One region of the Streptomyces sp. GB4-14 genome, then DNA from elsewhere that is predicted to be linked to it. Evidence: riboswitches for the same ligand, from Rfam matches in the RefSeq annotation. Region 1 holds a riboswitch; the other holds the start of a gene.
The links. Region 1 has a riboswitch for thiamine pyrophosphate ahead of ELQ39_RS08185 (thiamine ABC transporter substrate-binding protein). Riboswitches for the same ligand answer to the same signal wherever they lie in the genome.
Positions count from the first base shown of each region.

Region 1 (3,200 bases):
CGCATCGTCGATCAGCTCAGGAGGCAGGTGGGCCACCACCAGGCCGATGGCGTCGTCAGCCGTTGCCGCCACTCCGAGACGGGTCCTGTAACCGGACGCGCCCCTGGCCCGCTGGGCCGTCCCTGGGCCGTCCGAGGGCGCTCAAGAGCGGTCGGCGACGACGGCGACGGCAGGTGTGGCATCCGACACCCGCAGGTCACCCATCTGGATCTGCGACACTGGTACAGCCATGCCTAAGCCCGGAGAACTTACATTCGTCGCGCCGCGCGGAGCCAAGAAGCCGCCGCGGCATCTTGCCGATCTCACGCCTGCCGAGCGCAAGGAGGCGGTTGTCGCGGTCGGTGAGAAGCCGTTCCGTGCCAAGCAGCTCTCGCAGCACTACTTCGCGCGGTACGCGCACGATCCGGAGCAGTGGACCGACATCCCCGCCGGTTCGCGCGGCAAGCTGCAGGAAGCGTTGCTTCCCGAGTTGATGACCGTCGTGCGGCATCTGTCGACCGACCAGGGGACGACCCGCAAGACGCTGTGGAAGCTGTTCGACGGGACGCTCGTCGAGTCCGTGCTGATGCGGTACCCCGACCGGGTCACCATGTGCATCAGCTCGCAGGCCGGCTGCGGTATGAACTGTCCGTTCTGTGCGACGGGGCAGGCCGGACTGGACCGGAACCTGTCGACCGCCGAGATCGTGCACCAGATCGTGGACGGCATGCGGGCGCTCCGTGAGGGCGAGGTGCCCGGCGGCCCCGCGCGGCTCAGCAACATCGTGTTCATGGGCATGGGTGAGCCCCTCGCCAACTACAACCGTGTCGTCGGCGCCATCCGTCGTCTCACCGACCCGGAGCCGGACGGGCTCGGGCTGTCGCAGCGGGGGATCACCGTGTCGACGGTGGGCCTCGTACCGGCCATCCACCGCTTCTCCGACGAGGGCTTCAAGTGCAGGCTGGCGATCTCGCTGCACGCCCCCGACGACGAGCTGCGCGACACCCTCGTCCCGGTGAACACCCGGTGGAAGGTGCGCGAGGTGCTCGACGCCGGGTTCGAGTACGCGGCGAAGTCCGGCCGGCGGCTGTCCATCGAGTACGCGCTGATCCGGGACATCAACGACCAGGCGTGGCGCGGTGACCGGCTCGGGCGGATGCTCAAGGGGCGTCCCGTGCACGTCAACCTCATCCCGCTCAACCCGACGCCCGGCTCCAAGTGGACCGCCTCGCGGCCCGAGGACGAGAAGGCGTTCGTCGACGCGATCGCCGCGCACGGTGTGCCGGTCACGATCCGGGACACCCGTGGCCAGGAGATCGACGGGGCGTGTGGTCAGCTCGCCGCCACCGAGCGGTAGTCTGACCGGCGTCAACACATCTGCATATTCCGACAGGGGAGCGCCACAGCGCTGAGAGTGCGGCACCGGCCGCAGACCCTCCGAACCTGGCCCAGGTCATTCTGGGTAGGGAGATCGGTCATCACTCGAGCTGTTGCGCCCTGCCCGGGACCCCGCCCAGGGATCCCGGGCAGGGCCGCGTCTCTTCCTGGTCACCCCAGGAGGAATCAAGTGGGCATCACCAAGAAGGTCACCGTCCTGGCCGTCGGGCTGGGGCTCGTCACGCTGTCCGCCTGCGGATCGTCCGGCGGGGACGACAGCGGCGGCAGTGGCGGAGGCTCCAGGACCGTGACCCTCGTCAGTCACAACTCGTGGGCCGTGTCCGAGGACGTCGCCGCCGCCTTCGAGAAGCAGTCCGGCTACAAGCTCAAGGTCCTCGAGGACGGGGACGCCGGGCAGGCCGTGAACAAGGCGATCCTGACCAAGGACAACCCCCAGGGCGACGTCTTCTTCGGCGTCGACAACACCCTGCTGTCCCGTGCCCTCGACAACGGCCTCTTCCAGCCCTACGAGGCCAAGGGATCCGACCAGGTCCTGCCCGAGTACCGGGTCGACGAGGACAAGCACCGGGTCACCCCCGTCGACACCGGTGACGTCTGCGTCAACTACGACAAGGCGTGGTTCGAGAAGAAGAAGCTGACCCCGCCGAAGACCTTCGACGACCTGGCCGAGCCGGCGTACAAGGACCTCCTCGTCGTCGAGAACGCCGCCACCTCCTCGCCCGGCCTCGGCTTCCTGCTCGGTACCGCCGCCGAGTACGGGGACGACGGGTGGCAGGACTACTGGAAGAAGCTCAAGGACAACGGCGTCAAGGTCGTCGACGGCTGGGAGCAGGCCTACAACGAGGAGTTCTCCGGCTCGGCCGGCGGCAAGAAGGCCAAGGCCGACCGCCCGCTCGTCGTGTCGTACGCCTCCTCGCCGCCCGCCGAGGTGATCTACGCCGACCCGCGGCCCGGCACGGCGCCCACCGGCGTCGCCGAGGGCACCTGCTTCCGGCAGGTCGAGTACGCGGGCCTGCTGAGCAACGCGAAGAACCCCGAGGGCGGCAAGGCGCTGCTGGACTTCATGGCCGGTGAGACCTTCCAGGAGGACATGCCGCTCAACATGTTCGTGTACCCGGTGCGTGAGGGCGCGCAGGTGCCCGAGGAGTTCGTGAAGTTCGGACCGCAGGCGAAGAAGCCGCGCACCATGGACCCGGAGAAGATCGCCGAGAACCGTGACCAGTGGGTCAAGTCGTGGACCTCGCTCGTACTGAAGTGAGTCCGCCCGGGGCGAGCCCGTCCGGAGGGGGTCCGCGCCGCCCCGGACGGTGGCGCCGGAACGCGGCCCGGCTCGGTCTGATGGCCGTGCCGGCCGCGTTCTTCGCCGTGTTCTTCGCCTACCCCGTGGCGGCGATCGTCGCCCGGGGGCTGAAGGCCGACGGCGGCTGGCAGCCCGGACGGATCGCGGACGTGCTCGCCCAGTCCGACCTCCGCCAGGTGCTGTGGTTCACCACCTGGCAGGCACTCCTCTCCACGGCCCTCACCCTGGTGATCGCCCTGCCCGGCGCCTATGTCCTGGCCCGCTTCGACTTCCCCGGCAGACAGGCGCTGCGCGCGGTGATCACCGTGCCGTTCGTGCTGCCGACGGTCGTCGTCGGCAGCGCGTTCATGGCGCTCGTCGGGCGCGGCGGGCTGCTGGACGAGCTGTGGGGTGTACGCCTCGACACCACGGTCTGGGCGATCCTCCTCGCGCACGTCTTCTTCAACTACGCCGTGGTGGTCCGCACCGTGGGCGGGCTGTGGGCGCAGCTCGACCCGCGGCAGGAGGAGGCCGCGCGGATGCT
Region 1 covers NZ_RZHO01000002.1:1,583,002-1,586,201, reverse strand. The annotation lists gene rlmN (23S rRNA (adenine(2503)-C(2))-methyltransferase RlmN) at 230-1,336, shown strand; TPP riboswitch at 1,361-1,466, shown strand; gene ELQ39_RS08185 (thiamine ABC transporter substrate-binding protein) at 1,547-2,635, shown strand; gene ELQ39_RS08180 (ABC transporter permease) at 2,611-3,200, shown strand, end outside.

Region 2 (3,200 bases), 3.3 Mb from region 1:
CGAGCTTCTCGGCGATGTCGGGGAGGGTGAGCCAGGCGGGGACGAGAGCATCGATCTTTGCGTCAATCTCGGTCACGGGACAAGCCTGCCACCTGGCACCGACAGTCGGAAGCCAGCCCCGTCCCACCACGCGGGCGAGTCGGTCAGACCGTCGCCGACTTCAGCGGCCGCGCCGGGTCCGCCACCCGCTCCGGGTCCAGCGCGGCGCCCGACTCGATCAGCCGCCTCCCCTGCGCCAGGTCCCGGGGCCGCCCCACCGCGAGCAGCGCGACCAGCCGGCCTCCGCGCAGCCAGCACACGCTCCACGCCGGGCCGGCCGGGCCGCCGCGCCACACCGTGCGGTCGGCGTCCGCGTGGTGTCCGGCGTACTGCACGAACCGGCCGAACTGCTCGGACCAGAAGTACGGCACCGGGTCGTACGCCTCACGCTCCTCAGGCCCGCCGACGATGTTCGCGGCGACCGTGCGCGGCCCCTGGAGGGCGTTGTCCCAGTGGTGGACGAGGAGGCGCTCGCCGTAGCGGGCGGACGGGAAGGACGCGCAGTCGCCGACGGCGTACACGTCAGGCAGGGAGGTCGCCAGGTGCGCGTCGGCGACGACCTCGCCGTGCGTGCCGAGGGCGATCCCGGACCCGGCCAGCCAGGCGGTGGCGGGGCGGGCGCCGATGCCGACGACGACCGCGCCGGCGGGCAGCCGGGTGCCGTCGTCGAGGAGCACGGCGCCGGGCTCGACGCGCGCCACGCGCGCGTGGGTGCGCAGCGTGACGCCGGCCTCCGCGTACCAGCCGGTCATCGGCGCGGCCACCTCCGCGGGCAGCACGCCCGCCAGCGGCCGTTCCTCGGCCTCCACGACGGTGACCGCGCAGCCCGCCTCCCGGGCGGCCGTGGCGAACTCCGCGCCGATCCAGCCGGCGCCGACGACCACGATGTCGTGCCGGCCGGCGAGCACGGGCCGCAGCCGTTCGGCGTCGTCCAGGGTGCGCAGCAGGTGCACGCCGGGCACGCCCTCCGCGCCGGGCAGCCGCAGCGGTTCCGCGCCGGTGGCGATCACCAGCACGTCGTACGGGACGGGCCCGGCCTCCGTGTCCAGCTCGTGGTCGCCGGGGCGCAGGCCGGTCACCTCGCAGCCCAGCCGGAGCTCGATCCCGAGCTCTTCGAAGTCCACGTCGAAGGCGGAGCTCTCGGCGGTGCCCAGCAGCACCGCCTTGGACAACGGCGGCCGGTCGTACGGCTGGTGGGGCTCCGCGCCGATCAGCGTCACCTCGCCGGCGAAGCCGCGCTCCCTCAGCGCCGCCGCGGTCTGCACACCCGCCATGCCCGCGCCCGCCACCACGACCCGGCGTGGCGCGGCCCCTCCCGGTTCCTGCGTCTGCTCGCTCACCCGCTCACCATAGACACCCGTGCCCGCCGCGCCGGACCGCTGCCGCGCGGGGTCCCTTACGGGTGCGGCACGGCGCGGGCTAGGGTGGCTCGCGTACACGCACTCGCGGGAGCCCGGACGCACCGGGCTGAGAGGGAGGCTGGCGGCCTCCGACCGTACGAACCTGATCCGGGTCATGCCGGCGAAGGGAGGGGCTGGACGCCCATGTCGCCCACGCGTACCGCAGACGTCCTCGTCGTCGGGGGCGGGATCATCGGTCTGGTGACGGCCTGGCGGGCCGCGCAGGCCGGTCTCGCCACGACGGTCGTGGACCCCGAGCCGGGCGGTGGCGCCGCCCGGGTGGCGGCCGGGATGCTGGCCGCCGTCACCGAGCTGCACCACGGCGAGCAGACGCTGCTCGGCCTCAACCTGGCTTCGGCGCGCCGCTATCCCGACTTCGCGGCCGAGCTGTCCGACTGCACCGGCCAGGACCTCGGCTACCGCCGCTGCGGCACCCTGGCCGTGGCGCTGGACGCCGACGACCGCGCCCATCTGCGCGAGCTGCACGCCCTGCACGAGCGTTCAGGGCTGGACTCGCAGTGGCTGACCGGACGCGAATGCCGGCGCCTGGAGCCGATGCTCGCGCCGGGTGTGCGCGGCGGGCTGCGGGTGGACGGCGACCACCAGATCGATCCGCGCCGGCTGGCGTCCGCGCTGCTGACCGCCTGCGAGCGGGCCGGCGTCACGCTGCACCGCGCCCGGGCCGAGCGGCTCGTCGTCACCGGCGGCCGCGCCGCCGGCGTGGTCACGGCGGACGGCGGCGAGCTGGGCGCGGAGCAGGTGGTGCTGGCCGGCGGCAGCTGGAGCGGGCGGCTGGCGGGCGTCCCAGCGGACGTACTGCCGCCGGTGCGGCCGGTGAAGGGGCAGGTGCTGCGGCTGACGATGCCGGACCGCCCCGAGCCGTTCCTGAGCCGCACGGTGCGGGCGGTGGTGCGCGGCAGCCATGTCTACCTGGTGCCGCGCGAGAGCGGCGAGCTGGTGATCGGCGCGACCAGCGAGGAGATGGGCTGGGACACCACGGTCACCGCGGGCGGCGTCTACGAGCTGCTGCGCGACGCCCACGAACTGGTGCCCGGCCTCACCGAACTGCCGCTCACGGAGACACTCGCGGGACTGCGCCCCGGCTCCCCCGACAACGCGCCGCTGCTCGGCCCGACCGGCCTCGACGGGCTGCTGCTCGCCACCGGGCACCACCGCAACGGTGTGCTGCTGACGCCCGTCACGGGCGACGCCATGGCGCGGGTGCTGACCACCGGCGAGCTGCCCGACGAGGCCCTCCCGTTCACCCCCCGGCGCTTCGGCGCCCCCGTCCTCGCGGAGCAGTCCGTATGAACGCCCCGGTCACCACGGTCACCGTCACCGTCAACGGCGAGCCGCGGGAGTTCCCGTCCGGCACGGCCCTCGACCTCGTCGTGAGGTCGCTCACCGCGGCGCCCTCCGGGGTGGCCGCCGCCGTCAACGAAACCGTCGTCCCGCGCGCGCAGTGGCCCGCCACCCCCCTGTCCGAAGGGGACCGGGTGGAGGTCCTCACCGCCGTCCAAGGAGGCTGACCATGGCCGACGATCCCCTTGTTCTCGGTGGCCGGACCTTCACGTCCCGGCTGATCATGGGCACCGGCGGGGCGCCGAGCCTCGACGTGCTGGAGCGGGCGCTGGTGGCGTCCGGCACGGAGCTGACGACCGTCGCGATGCGGCGGGTGGACCCCTCGGTGCAGGGGTCGGTGCTGTCGGTGCTGCGGAAGCTGGGCGTGGAGGTGCTGCCGAACACGGCCGGCTGCTTCAC
Region 2 covers NZ_RZHO01000002.1:4,918,894-4,922,093, reverse strand. The annotation lists gene ELQ39_RS23730 (Rv2175c family DNA-binding protein) at 1-76, opposite strand, end outside; gene ELQ39_RS23725 (NAD(P)/FAD-dependent oxidoreductase) at 144-1,379, opposite strand; TPP riboswitch at 1,475-1,586, shown strand; gene thiO (glycine oxidase ThiO) at 1,584-2,750, shown strand; gene thiS (sulfur carrier protein ThiS) at 2,747-2,968, shown strand; gene ELQ39_RS23710 (thiazole synthase) at 2,971-3,200, shown strand, end outside.
Region 2: it holds a riboswitch for thiamine pyrophosphate, as region 1 does, so the genes downstream of both, thiO (glycine oxidase ThiO) here and ELQ39_RS08185 (thiamine ABC transporter substrate-binding protein) in region 1, are expected to answer to the same signal.